2 regions of the Streptomyces sp. ADMS genome follow, and region 2 is predicted to be linked to the other one. Evidence: riboswitches for the same ligand, from Rfam matches in the RefSeq annotation. Region 2 holds a riboswitch; the other holds the start of a gene.
The links. A riboswitch is a leader RNA that binds a small molecule or an ion and turns the genes downstream of it on or off. The one in region 2 is predicted to bind glycine.
Positions count from the first base shown of each region.

Region 1: linked by a shared signal. The riboswitch ahead of gcvP (aminomethyl-transferring glycine dehydrogenase) and the one ahead of gcvT (glycine cleavage system aminomethyltransferase GcvT) in region 2 are both predicted to bind glycine.

Region 1 covers NZ_JAVFVX010000029.1:64,033-71,171, forward strand. Annotated here, with positions in the region: gene gcvP (aminomethyl-transferring glycine dehydrogenase) at 61-2,946, opposite strand; glycine riboswitch at 3,127-3,220, opposite strand; gene RB628_RS15395 (PRC-barrel domain-containing protein) at 3,334-3,705, shown strand; gene RB628_RS15400 (DNA polymerase IV) at 3,627-5,081, opposite strand; gene RB628_RS15405 (MerR family transcriptional regulator) at 5,135-5,779, opposite strand; gene RB628_RS15410 (bifunctional nuclease family protein) at 6,063-6,536, opposite strand; gene RB628_RS15415 (MerR family transcriptional regulator) at 6,622-7,139, opposite strand, start outside.
Region 2 covers NZ_JAVFVX010000143.1:1,064-8,202, reverse strand. Annotated here, with positions in the region: gene RB628_RS35860 (ABC transporter permease) at 1-23, opposite strand, end outside; gene RB628_RS35855 (enhanced serine sensitivity protein SseB C-terminal domain-containing protein) at 457-1,269, opposite strand; gene RB628_RS35850 (enhanced serine sensitivity protein SseB) at 1,468-2,268, opposite strand; gene RB628_RS35845 (AAA family ATPase) at 2,362-3,042, opposite strand; glycine riboswitch at 3,262-3,362, shown strand; gene gcvT (glycine cleavage system aminomethyltransferase GcvT) at 3,525-4,643, shown strand; gene gcvH (glycine cleavage system protein GcvH) at 4,747-5,124, shown strand; gene glyA (serine hydroxymethyltransferase) at 5,154-6,416, shown strand; gene RB628_RS35825 (L-serine ammonia-lyase) at 6,519-7,139, shown strand, end outside.

The DNA.
Region 1 (7,139 bases), on a different contig from region 2:
AAGAGGGGCCGGCCCGCGGACACGCGCTGCGAACCGGCCCCGACACATGCCCGAGACTGACTACTCCTCGTAGGCGTCCAGCGGCGGGCAGGAACAGACCAGGTTCCGGTCACCGAAGGCCTGGTCGATCCGGCGCACCGGCGGCCAGTACTTGTCGGCCGCCGAGACCCCGGCCGGGAAGACCGCCTCCTCGCGCGTGTAGGCGTGTGTCCACTCCCCGCCGAGCGCGGCGGCGGTGTGCGGCGCGTTCCGCAGCGGGTTGTCGTCGGCCGGCCACTCGCCCGCACCGACCTTCTCGATCTCGCCCCGAATGGCGATCATCGCTTCACAGAACCGGTCCAGCTCCCCCAGGTCCTCGGACTCGGTCGGCTCGATCATCAGCGTCCCGGCCACCGGGAACGACATCGTCGGCGCGTGGAAGCCGTAGTCGATCAGCCGCTTCGCGATGTCGTCGACGCTCACGCCCGTCGTCTTGCTGATCGGCCGCAGATCGATGATGCACTCGTGCGCGACCAGCCCGCCGGGACCGGTGTAGAGCACCGGGTAATGCGGCTCCAGCCGCTTGGCGATGTAGTTGGCGCTCAGCACAGCCACCTGCGTGGCCCGCTTGAGCCCCTCACCGCCCATCAGACGGACGTACGCCCACGAGATGGGCAGGATGCCCGCGGAACCCCAGGGCGCCGCCGAGATCGGCCCCACACCCGTCTCGGGCCCGGCCGCGGGCTGCAAGGGGTGGTTGGGCAGATAGGGCGCGAGGTGCGCGCGTACCCCTACGGGTCCCACCCCGGGGCCACCACCCCCGTGCGGGATGCAGAACGTCTTGTGCAGGTTCAGGTGCGAGACGTCTCCACCGAAGTGCCCCGGCTTGGCCAGCCCCACCAGCGCGTTGAGGTTGGCGCCGTCGACGTACACCTGCCCGCCGGCCTCGTGCACCTGGGCACAGATGTCGGCGACATGCTCCTCGAACACGCCGTGCGTGGACGGGTACGTGATCATCAGCACCGACAGCTCGTCCCGGTACTGCTCGATCTTCGCCCGCAGATCCTCGACGTCGATCTCACCGTCCCCGGCGGTCTTCACGACGACGACCTTCATCCCCGCCATGACGGCACTGGCCGCGTTGGTCCCGTGCGCGGACGACGGAATCAGACAGACGGTCCGCTGCTCGTCGCCGTTGGCCCGGTGATAGCCGCGCACGGCGAGCAGCCCGGCCAGCTCGCCCTGCGAACCGGCGTTCGGCTGAAGCGATACCTTGTCGTACCCAGTGACCTCGGCGAGCTGCTCCTCCAGCTCACGGATGAGCGTCAGATAGCCCTGCGCCTGCTCGGCGGGCGCGAAGGGGTGCAGCTGGCCGAACTCGGGCCAGGTGACCGGTTCCATCTCGGTGGTCGCGTTGAGCTTCATGGTGCAGGAGCCCAGCGGGATCATGCCGCGGTCGAGCGCGTAGTCACGGTCGGCGAGCCGACGCAGGTAGCGCAGCATCGCGGTCTCGGAGCGGTACTGGTGGAAGACGGGGTGCGTGAGGATGGCGTCGGTACGCAGCAGCGCTCCCGGCAGCGTGTCCCCGGCGCCGGCGTCGAGCGCCTCGATGTCGCCGTCGACCCCGAACGCGGTCCATACGGCACCCAGCTGGGCCCGCGTGGTGGTCTCGTCGCAGGAGACGGACAGCCGGTCGTCATCGACGAGGTGCACGTTGACCCCGTGCTCGCGCGCTGCGGCGGCGACCTCGCCGGCCTTCCCGGGCACCCGGACGGTGAGCGTGTCGAAGTAGGCCCCGTGGACGACCTCGACGCCGCCCGCCGTCAGCCCCGCGGCGAGGATCGTGGCGTACCGGTGGGTGCGCCGGGCGATGGTCCGCAGCCCCTCGGGCCCGTGGTGGACGGCGTACATGCCGGCCATCACGGCCAGCAGGACCTGGGCCGTGCAGATGTTGCTGGTCGCTTTCTCGCGGCGGATGTGCTGCTCGCGCGTCTGCAGGGCGAGCCGGTACGCCTTGTGGCCTTCCGCGTCCACGGAGACGCCCACGAGCCGCCCCGGCAGGCTGCGCGCGAACTGTTCGCGCACCGCCATGTATCCGGCGTGCGGCCCGCCGAAGCCCATCGGCACCCCGAACCGCTGCGTCGTCCCGACCGCGATGTCCGCACCCATCTCACCGGGCGAGGTGAGCAGCGTCAGGGCCAGCAGATCGGCGGCGACGCTGACCACGGCACCGAGAGCGTGCGCCTGCTCGACGACGGGCTTCAGATCCCGTACGGCGCCGGAGGCGCCCGGGTACTGCAGGAGCACACCGTTGATCCCGCGCCCTGCGATGTCGTCCGGAATGCCTGCGCTCAGGTCGGCGACGACAACCTCGACGCCGGTCGGCTCGGCCCGCGTCTCGATCACGGCGATGGTCTGCGGCAGGGCGTCCGCGTCGACCAGGAAGAGCCCCTTCTTGTTCTTGCCCATGCGCCGGGACAGCGCCATCGCCTCGGCGGCCGCGGTGCCCTCGTCGAGCAGGGAGGCGCCGGAGGTGGGCAGCCCGGTGAGGTCGGCGACCATGGTCTGGAAGTTCAGCAGCGCTTCGAGACGCCCCTGCGAGATCTCCGGCTGGTACGGCGTGTAAGCGGTGTACCAGGCCGGGTTCTCCATCACGTTCCGCAGGATGACCGGCGGGGTGAAGGTCCCGTAGTATCCGAGCCCGATCATGGACCCCAGCACCTGGTTCCGGTCGGCCAGGGAGCGCAACTCGGCCAGCACCTCGGCCTCGGTACGGGCGCCCGGCAGGGCGAGCGCATCGGCGTTCCTGATCACATCCGGGACCGCGGCGGCCGTCAACTCGTCGAGCGAGCCGTATCCGACCTGCGCGAGCATCTTGGCCCGGTCCTCGTGGTCGGGCCCGATATGACGACGCTCGAAGGGCGTGCCCTGTTCGAGTTCGGCGAGCGGAGTGCGGTGGGCGGTCATTGCGGAGGCCTCCTGGTCGTCGCGACCTTCGAGGGGCACCACGGCACGGGTGCCCGAACGGCCTCCCCCTCTGTCATCTCAACCTGAGAGCTTCACCGGGCCGCAAACGCGCTGACGTCCCGGTTTTCACCGTCGGTGAGAGCGGAAGCCGTAGACACCCGCTCTGCTTTCCAGAGTGACCTCGTCCGTGCGGTACAGGGGCCTGAGAGATTCCGGGGAGGATTTGCTCCTTCGGCGCCTCCGAGGTTCCGGAGGACTCTCCCGCACGGGGTCAGCAGCCATTGGCCAGCCTATCAGCGGGGCCCGCGCACAGACCTTCGAGTGGCCACCATCCCCGATGTGCTCTTTTGTAGTACTTACGGATGATTTACGACCAACGGAGGGTCCGTGCAGACCGAAATCGATCCGCGCAACCTGATCGGCCGAAAGGCCTTCGACCGCAACGGCACCAAGATCGGCACGATCGACGAGATCTACCTCGACGACGCGACGGGAGTACCGGAGTGGGCGGCCATAAGGACAGGGCTGTTCTCCAGGGACGCTTTCGTGCCCCTGGAGCCCAGCGAACTGATCGACGGCACGCTGCGCGTTCCCTTCGAGCGGGCCCTGATCAAGGACGCTCCCGACTTCGGCGTGGGCCGCCATCTCTCCCCGGAACAGGAACTCCAGCTCTACCACCACTACGGCCTCGACGTGGCGCCCCCTCCCCCGGTCCCGGACCACGACTTCGGCAAGCTGGCAGGCACGGACGACACCTGACCCGTCGGCCCCTCATCCACACCGTCGGGTCTTCGCGGCCCGGAAGACACCAACGGCAGCGGACCCGCCGGCTCCAGCGCGGGATCGTCGGTCCGGAACGTACGCACCCGTCCGGGCTGCTCCGAGTCCGGCGTCTCGAACCGAACGGTCACCCGCCCCAGCCCGCTCCCCTGCACCCACCCGTGCCCGAAGTCGGCATGCCGTACGTCGTGCCCCGTGGTCCAGCGCCGCTCGGCGGGCGCCTCCTGCGAGTCGACGGCCTCGCGCTCCGACGCCTCCACCGGATCGAGTACCGCCAACTCCCCGGCGGCCTGGGCGAACAGGTCCTCCTGTGTGTAGTCGGCAAGGCCGCTGACCCCGACCCCCAGCAGCCGCACACCACCCGTCGTGTCCACGGACTCCAGGAGCCGGGCAGCCGCCTCCCGCACCACCGCGGGGGCGTCCGTAGGCCCCCGGAGCGTCTCCGACCGGGTCAGCGTGGAGAAGTCGTACCTCCGCACCTTGAGGACAATGGTGCGTCCGGACAACCCGGCGTCGCGCAGCCGCCGCACGCACCGGTCGGCCAGCCGCTGCACCTCCGTCCCCACCCGGACCCGGTCGTGGATGTCCACGTCGTACGTGCCCTCGACCGACACGGACTTCGTCTCCCGTTCCGCAACCACGGGCCGGACGTCGCGCGCCAGCGCCATCGCATACAGCGCGTGCCCGTGAGCCTTCCCGAGCAGCCGTACGAGCTCGTCCTCGCCCGCCTCGGCCAGTTCGTCGACCGTGCCGATCCCGGCCCGCCGCAGATGGTCCCCGGTCGCCGGGCCGACCCCGGGCAGGGTCCGCACCGGCATCGGCCCGAGCAGTGCCCGCTCCGTCCCGGGTTCGATCACCACCAGCCCGTCCGGCTTGGCCTGCTCCGAGGCGATCTTCGCGAGCATCTTGGAGGCGGCGAGCCCCACCGACCCCGTGAGCCCCGTGACGGCCCGTATGTCCGCGCGCAGCTTGATCCCGGCCTGCCGCGCCGACAACTCGTCCCAGGCCGCTCCCCCGGCCTCCAGATCCACGAACGCCTCGTCCAGGCTCAGCGGCTCCACGAGTGGCGACAACGCGTGCAGAAGCCCCATGACCTGCTCGCTGATCGAGCGGTAGAAGCCACCCCTGGGCACGAGATACGCGGCATTCGGCGCGAGCCGGCGCGCCTGCGCCATGGGCATCGCGGAGTTCACCCCGAAAACCCGGGCCTCGTACGAAGCGGTGGCCACCACCCCGCGCGGTCCGAGCCCGCCCACGACAACGGCTTTCCCGCGCAGGCTCGGCTTGGACGCCTGCTCCGCCGAGGCGAAGAAGGCATCCATGTCGAGATGCAGGATGGTGGGCGCGTTTCTCACATCACCGATGCTGCCCTACGCCACTGACAATGCCCCGGAACGCGGGGCGCCGCTCAGACCGCCCGGTTGCGCCGCCGCGCCAGCTCGTCCGTGGGGTTGTGTCCTACAAGCGTCTCGCCGGTGTCGACGCGCTCGCCGTGCAACTGCGAGAGAGCGCTTTCCACATCCCGCCACACCACGCCGACGGCGATGCCGAAAATGCCCTGCCCGCCCTGAAGCAGGGCGTGCACTTCGTCGGGGGACGTGCACTCGTAGACGGTCGCGCCGTCGCTCATCAGCGTCAGTCGCTCCAGGTCGCGGAACTCGCACGCCCGCAGATGCTGGACCGCGGTACGGATGTTCTGCAGCGACACGCCAGTGTCCAGAAAGCGCTTGACGATCTTCAGGACGACAACGTCCCGGAAACTGTAGAGCCGCTGGGTCCCCGACCCGTGCGCGGGCCGCACGCTCGGCTCCACCAAGCCGGTACGGGCCCAGTAGTCCAACTGCCGGTAAGTGATGCCGGCCGCCGCGCACGCCGTGGGGCCGCGGTAGCCGATGTCCTCGGACGCCATGGATGTCGCCCCTCCGCCGCCTGGTACAGCCGTCGGCCGCCGCGGAAGGTGATCGGCCGCGCTGCCATGAAGCGGGTACGGGCCGCTCTCCCCCAGACCACGTCCGGGGGCACCCCCAGCCGTACCGTCGCCGCTGCTTCTCACGCCGACCTCCGTCCTTGACCTGCCTTCTCGACGGTAGGCAGTCACCAGGGGCGCGTCAACGATCGCCACACTCGGCACGCCGAGTGATAATCACCCTAGGAGTGGTTTCCCGTACCCCACCGCGGGGAAAGGCTAGCCGAATGCGCTCCGCGTGGGCCGCACGACGCTCTCACACGCCGCTGGCAATTGCCATCATCCTTGACGTCACGGGCCAAAGACACGGCCCCACCGACCATCGGGTCCGTGGGGCGGCCCGAGCCTCATCAGCCGTCGCCCGCGAAGCTCACTGACTGTTGGTTCCGAAGTCCTCGGGGGAGATCTGGTCGAGGAACTCGCGGAACTTCTCCACTTCGTCCTCCTGCTCGTCAGGGATCGCGATCCCGGCGTCGTCGAGCACTCCGTCACTGCCGTAGATCGGTGTCCCGGTACGCAGCGCCAGCGCTATGGCGTCGGACGGACGGGCGCTCACCTCAACTCCACTGGCGAACACCAGCTCCGCGTAGAAGACGCCCTCGCGCAGGTCCGTGATGCGCACTTCGGTGAGCTCCTGGCCGACGGCCTCCAGCACGTCCTTGAACAGGTCGTGGGTCAGCGGTCGTGCGGGGGCCATGCCCTGCTGGGCGAAGGCGATCGCCGTCGCCTCCCCCGGTCCGATCCAGATGGGGAGGTAGCGGTCGCCTCCCACTTCACGCAGAAGCACGATCGGTTGGTTGGAGGGCATTTCGACCCGGACACCTACGACATCGAGCTCGTTCACACAGCAACCCTAGGCCGTGCCCGGGACGTTTGGGTAGTCGGGCACGGAACGGGTGGCCGATCCACCGTCCGGCGACCCTTCCCGCTCAGGGCTGCCGCACTCCCAGCGCGATACGCACCAGGGCCGCGTGCAGCTTCACCGTGAGCCCCGACAGTTCCCTGCTGCGGGTCTCCGCGAGGGCCCTGGTCTGCGGATTGCGGTGACGCTTGAGCGGGGCCACCACCTGGTCGACCAGGCCGGCCTCGCGCTCGGCCGCAGCCTTCATCACCCGCAGATGCCGGGGCTCGATCCCGAACCGCCCCAGCTCGGCGACGAGCGCGGCGACGGTGACCGTCTCCGCGTCGTACGCCCCGTCGGGCAACGGCGCGATCAGTCCGTACGACTGCCACTCCTGGAGCTCCTCGTCACCGATCTCGGCGGCTGCGAGCAGCTCGGCTCGGCCGATCCGAACAGCTGTGGGCCCTTCGGGCTCCAGGACCGGTTCGCCGTCCCGCTGACGGCCGACGCTGGGGAGCGGGACGGCCTCCCCGCGCTCCATGGCGTCCAGATACTCCCTGATCACCTTCAGGGGCAGGTAGTGATCCCGCTGCATTCTCAGGACAT
Region 2 (7,139 bases):
GTGGTCTCGATCGGTGCGGTCACAGTGACCCGACCCCTCTCGCCGGTGGTGACCGGCCTACGCCTGCCGCTGTCCGCGGCTTGATTCACTTGCTCGCCGGGCACGGGTCGCAGATGGTGCGGCCCACTCGGCTGGTGCTGTTCCTGGCTGATCCTGCGTGACGATCCGTGCTGATTAGTCGACTTAACCACGCACTGTCGACCGCAGGGACCGCCGCCCCCATCGTCTGACAGGCGAGTCTTCAGTGATTCGGCGATCACGTGGAAGGTCTGTCGGCGAAAGTATGCGCAACCGTGATGCTGTCCTGGGGATTCCGTTATCCGAACAGCGGGTAACGCCCGTCGGACGCGGGGCAGTTGGGACACAAGGGGCAAATCAACACCATTGCGACGATTCGCCGCGATCTACGCGCGAAGACAGTGTCGCGCGAATTCGGCCGTCCGGATGAAGATCCGCTCAGTAGAGACCCCGCGCGGGCGGATAGCCGTATCCGCCGGCCGGAGCCTGCTGTGTCTGGGGCGGGGCGGCGATCGCGTGGGCCTCGCGGTCGTAGAACGGGCGGGCGTTCGCACGCAGCCACATCACGACCGGGTCCTGCTCGTCCGACATCGCCACCGTCGACACCGGCAGCCCGTCGGGGACCGCTCCTATCGACTGCTGCATCATCGCGCGCACGGAGTCGACGGCGGGCGGCGACGTGTCGTACACGTCCAGCCCGATGGCGAGATACGGCGCCCCGAGTGCCGGCTGCACCCAGGCGCGGCGCAGGGAGCGGACCGCCGGGGTGCGGTGGGCGTTCTGCGAGAGGAGGGCGTAGAACTGCGGGATCTCGATGCCGGGTTCGGCCAGGCGCAGGGGTCCGGCGGGCTGGCGCTCCAGGCCCGTCGCGATCCGGCGCAGATCGAGCCAGGGGATGCCGACGCCGCCGCCCGGGGAGTGCGGGTTGAGCCAGAGGCCGTACTGGTCCGGGTAGAGGGTGCGGGCCACGTCGAGGCCGTCGACCACCTCGTACGACCTGTTCCAGCCGCTGACCGACAGTTCCTGGGCTGAGGTCACGCACGGCGCGTAGCCGTACCCCTCGACCTGCATGTTTCCGTACTGGGCGTCCGGCGAGCCGGCCTGGCCGTGCCAAAGCAGCATCCAGATCTGGCCGGAGGACGGGGTTGCGAGGGCTCGCAGGAGCGCCTCGTAGGCGTCGTAACGCCCGGGCGTCACCTGGCGCAGCATGTGCTCGACCTGACCGGCCGCGGCCGTGCCCGACGCGCTCACCATTATCGCCCCTTCGTAACCCCTACCGAGTTGTGCGTTCCCAGCTTAAGCGGCGCCGCTGACAGACACGGTCTGCAGGAAGGTCGCCCAAGAGCTCGGGACCTGCTGCGCTTCGGCGGCTGCCGGTCATTGTGGCTGGTCGCGCCCACGCGGCACAGCCGCAAGATGTCACAGCCCCGTCCCCCTTCGGGGCGCTTCTCAGTGCCCGTGTCGGTAGAAGGGACGGACCTTCTCCCTCAGCCAGTCCGTCACCGGGTCCTGGGCCGCGTCCAGGAAGACCAGGTTTACCGGCCACTTGGGTTCCGCTGCGCCCAACGCCCTGCCCAGCGCGTCCATGGGGATGGTGCGGGCCAGAGGGTCCCAGGGGGAGAGTTCCACCCCGATGAACATGACGGGGGCCGACGTCTCGATGGTCGCCAGGCAGCGGCGGGCCGTCAGCACCACGCCTGTGCCGGCGAACTCCGTCGAGGCGGCGGCGAGGAAGTCGACCGGATCCTCCTGCCAGTTGGGCTCGTAGAGGCGGACCCGGCCGCCTGCGGCGCCGTCGAGGACGGTGCGGCCGGAGCGGCAGAGTTCGGCCACGGCCGGGGGCGGCAGGGGGACGCCGACCACGCCGTCCGGGTTCACGGCGATGCCGACCTGGGGCGGCAGGCCACGGGCGAACTCGACGGCGGGCGCCACGGTGTACGGCACATGGGCGCCGACGACCTGCCGGAACTGATCCTCCGAGCTGAAGACCGGTACGTACGCCTGGCCCGCGATCTCCATCGTGGGCAGATCCAGGGGGCCGGTGTGGGCGCCGCCGCCGGACGGGAGGGGGACCCAGACGAAGCTGCGGCCGAGGACCTCGACGATGCGGGCGCCCGCGCCGGGGACGCCGAGGGACGCCGAGAGCACCTCCTCCAGCTCGTTGCCGGGCCATCCGCCGTGCGAACGGTGGTACGCCTCCGCGGGAAAACCCCCGGGAAAGTCCGGGGGGGAGTCCGCCGGGATGTCCATCTGCCTACCGCCTGCTGTGAACCGCTGTCATGAGTCCCTTGGTGGGAGTCCCTTAATGGGCAAAACCCTAACCGGCCCCGGCTGCTACGGAGGTCAGTCCGCGAAGTCGATCCTGCGCAGGGTGTCCGCCGCGTCCCGGTCGATCAGCACCGCCGAGTCGCAGCCCTCCGGCAGGTTCCCCTTCTCCACCGAGCGCAGCAGCCGCGAGGCGGCCTGACGGTGGCGCAGGAACGCGTACCGCGAGACGCCCCGGCCGCGTTCGCGCTGACCCTCCAGCGCCTCGTCGGGGGTGACGTCGAGGAGGAGCAGATGCAGGGTGCCGCCCCGGCGGCGGGCCTCGCGGGCCAGCCAGCCGCGCACCCAGGCCTGCGTACCGCAGTCGTGGACGACGACTCCGGCGCCGGAGCGCAGGGCGCGGCGCAGTCCGGCGTAGTGGGCGAGGCGGACCAGGGGCCGGTAGACGGCATAGGGGAGGAAGGAGGGCGTACGGGCGTCCCAGCGGTCGCGGGTGTTCTGGGAGTCGATGCCGGTGGCGCGCACCGCCCGGCGCATCAGCGTGGACTTGCCGCTGCCGGGCAGACCGGTGACCACGACAAGGTCGCGGGCGCCGAAGGTGAGGCCGTACGGGCTGTGGCCCGAGCGCTGCCGCAGATCGCGGATCACGGGTGCCGGGCGCGAGGCGCACGCCTCCCGGGCCGGGGCGGCCGGCTGTGCGGGCAGCGCGTCGGTCAGTGCGAGGGCCGTGGTCGCCGCATACGCCGTGGTCCTGTTCACCGTGATCGTCCTCCCATGGGGTCGGGAAGTACCGTCCCCGTCGAGTGTAAAGAGAAGGTAATACGCGGTGTCTCTCGTTTGGGTCCGCTTACTGCAACAGGCCTGCTACAGGGCGGTATGTACACCGGTGGCGGGGCTGTGCTCCCCCTGTGAAGGGTCCCCCTGCCGGGCCGAACCAATGCGTGCGATGATGTGCCCGCCAACTGCATACCGGCCGCTTGAATCCGCGCGGGAGAGTTCCGGACACCCCTGGGTGCCCGGGCGCCGAAGGAGCAAGTCCCTCCCTTGAATCTCTCAGGCCCCGTTACCGCGCGGGCGAGGCACATCTGAAAAGCGGGCCCCCGGTCCTGGCGACCAGTGGCCCCACCCAAGGTGCAAGTCTGTGACCTGTGTTTTCACGCTCGTGGTCACGACGAACCTCTCAGGTTCCGATGACAGATGGGGAGGAACGACCTCGCCGTCATGCCCTGGGAGCACAACCGATGAGCAGTAGCCCTCTGCGTCTGACCGCGCTCGATGCCCTGCATCGTTCGCTCGGCGCGACCATGACCGACTTCGCCGGCTGGGACATGCCCCTGCGGTACGCCTCCGAGCGCGACGAGCACCTCGCCGTGCGCACGAAGGCCGGCCTCTTCGACCTCTCCCACATGGGCGAGATCACCGTGACCGGGCCGGAGGCCGCCGCGCTGCTCGACCACGCGCTGGTCGGCAACATCGGGTCCGTCGCCGTGGGACGCGCCCGCTACACCATGATCTGCCGGGCCGACGGCGGCATCCTGGACGACCTGATCGTCTACCGTCTGGCCGAGACCGAGTACCTGGTCGTGGCCAACGCCGGAAACGCGCAGGTCGTGCTCGATGCCCTGCTGGAGCGGTCCGACAGCTTCGACGCGCTGGTCCGCGACGACCGGGACGCCTACGCGCTGATCGCCGTACAGGGCCCGGAGTCCTCCGGCATCCTCGCCGCCCTCACCGACGCCGATCTCGACGGTCTGAAGTACTACGCGGGTCTGCCCGGCACGGTCGCCGGTGTCCCCGCCCTGATCGCGCGCACCGGATACACGGGCGAGGACGGCTTCGAGCTGTTCGTGGCGCCTGGTGACGCGGAGAAGGTGTGGCAGGCGCTGACCGAGGCGGGCGCGCCCGTCGGGCTCGTCCCCTGTGGTCTGTCCTGCCGGGACACACTCCGCCTGGAGGCGGGCATGCCGCTGTACGGGCATGAGCTGACCACCTCCCTCACCCCCTTCGACGCCGGGCTCGGCCGGGTGGTCAAGTTCGAGAAGGCGGGCGACTTCGTGGGCCGCGCCGCCCTGCGCGAGGCTGCCGAGCGCGCTTCGTACGAGCCGCCGCGGGTACTCGTCGGCCTGGTCGCCGAGGGCCGTCGCGTCCCGCGCGCCGGGTACGCGGTCGTCGCCGGCGGCCGGGTGATCGGCGAGGTCACCTCGGGCGCCCCCTCTCCCACCCTCGGCAAGCCGATCGCGATGGCGTACGTCGACGCGCCGCACTCGGCGCCGGGTTCGGCGGGCGTGGGGGTGGACATCCGGGGCAGTCACGAGCCGTACGAGGTCGTGGCGCTGCCGTTCTACAAGCGCCGGAAGTAACTCTGGCAGCGTCGGAAACACATCCGTGTCCTGCCCTGTTCACGGGCAGTCCGTGTAGTACCCCATGCATGACCAGTCCCCCGCGTACAGGAGAATTCAGGCCATGAGCAACCCCCAGCAGCTGCGCTACAGCAAGGAGCACGAGTGGCTGTCGGGCGCCGAGAACGGCGTCTCGACAGTCGGTATCACCGAGCACGCGGCCAACGCGCTCGGCGATGTCGTGTACGTCCAGCTTCCCGAGGCCGGTGCCACGGTGACCGCGGGTGAGACCTGCGGTGAGCTGGAGTCGACCAAGTCCGTCAGCGACCTGTACTCCCCGGTCAGCGGTGAGGTCACCGAGGTCAACGAGGACGTCTCCAACGACCCGTCGCTGGTGAACTCCGCCCCGTTCGAGGGCGGCTGGCTCTTCAGGGTGCGCGTCTCCCAGGAGCCGGGCGACCTGCTCTCCGCGGACGAGTACACCGCGTTCTCCGGCAGCTGAGGCCCCCAGGCGTAAGGACGTACAGACCCATGTCGCTTCTGAACACTCCCCTGCACGAGCTCGACCCGGACGTCGCCGCAGCCGTCGACGCCGAGCTGCACCGTCAGCAGTCCACCCTGGAGATGATCGCCTCGGAGAACTTCGCCCCGGTCGCCGTCATGGAGGCCCAGGGCTCGGTTCTCACCAACAAGTACGCCGAGGGCTACCCCGGCCGCCGCTACTACGGCGGCTGCGAGCACGTCGACGTCGCCGAGCAGATCGCGATCGACCGGGTCAAGGAGCTGTTCGGCGCCGAGTACGCCAACGTGCAGCCGCACTCGGGCGCCTCCGCCAACCAGGCCGCGCTGTTCGCGCTGGCCCAGCCCGGCGACACCATCCTCGGCCTGGACCTGGCCCACGGCGGCCATCTGACCCACGGGATGCGGCTGAACTTCTCCGGCAAGCAGTTCGACGTGGTCGCCTACCACGTGGACGAGGCCGGTCTGGTCGACATGGCGGAGCTGGAGCAGCTCGCCAAGGAGCACCGGCCGAAGGTGATCATCGCGGGCTGGTCGGCGTATCCGCGTCAGCTGGACTTCGCCGAGTTCCGCAGGATCGCGGACGAGGTGGGCGCCTACCTCTGGGTCGACATGGCGCACTTCGCCGGTCTGGTCGCGGCGGGCCTGCACCCGAACCCGGTGCCGTACGCGGACGTCGTCACCTCGACGACCCACAAGACGCTGGGCGGCCCGCGCGGCGGGATCATCCTGGCGAAGAAGGAGTTCGCGAAGAAGCTGAACTCGTCCGTCTTCCCGGGCTTCCAGGGCGGCCCCCTGGAGCACGTGATCGCGGCGAAGGCGGTCTCCTTCAAGGTCGCCGCCTCCGACGACTTCAAGGAGCGCCAGCAGCGCACGGTGGACGGCGCCCGCATCCTGGCCGAGCGCCTGGTGCGCGCGGACGTCGGTGAGCACGGCGTGTCCGTCCTGTCCGGCGGTACGGACGTCCACCTGGTCCTCGTCGACCTGCGGAACTCCGAGCTGGACGGCAAGCAGGCCGAGGACCGTCTCCACGAGGTCGGCATCACGGTCAACCGGAACGCGATCCCGAACGACCCGCGCCCGCCGATGGTGACCTCGGGCCTGCGGATCGGCACCCCGGCACTTGCCACCCGCGGCTTCACGGCCGAGGACTTCACGGAGGTCGCGGATGTCATCGCCGAGACCCTGAAGCCGTCGTACGACGCCGACAGCCTGAAGGCCCGCGTGAAGGCGCTGGCCGACAAGCATCCGCTGTACCCCGGTCTGAACAAGTAGTTCCTTTTTGTGGGGTGTCCCGCACACTCGTAGGAGAACGCTCGTGAACGAGCGCGTGCGGGACACCCCACCTCCTGCTCCACCCCGCATTGAGGAGTCCCCGTGGCCATCTCGGTCTTCGACCTGTTCTCGATCGGTATCGGCCCGTCCAGCTCCCACACGGTCGGTCCGATGCGCGCGGCCCGCCTGTTCGCGCGCCGGCTGCGCAACGAGGAGGTCCTCGGGGCGGTGGCGTCGGTCCGCGCGGAGCTGTACGGCTCCCTGGGCGCGACCGGACACGGTCACGGCACTCCCAAGGCGGTGCTGCTCGGACTGGAGGGCGCCTCGCCGCGCACGGTGGACGTGGAGGGCGCGGACGGGCGGGTGGAGCAGATCAAGGAGTCGGGGCGGCTCAGGCTTCTCGACGAGCACGAGATCGGCTTCTCCTTCGACGACGACCTGGTCCTGCACCGCCGCAAGACGCTGCCCTACCACGCGAACGGCATGACCCTCTGGGCGTACGACGCCTCGGGGGCCGAACTGCTGTCGAAGACGTACTACTCGGTGGGCGGCGGATTCGTCGTCGACGAGGACGCCGTGGGCGCCGACCGGATCAAGCTCGACGACACGGCACTGAAGTACCCCTTCCGCACGGGCGACGAGCTGCTGCGCCTGACGAAGGAGACGGGCCTGTCGATCTCCGCGCTGATGCTGGAGAACGAGCGGGCCTGGCGCACCGAGGAC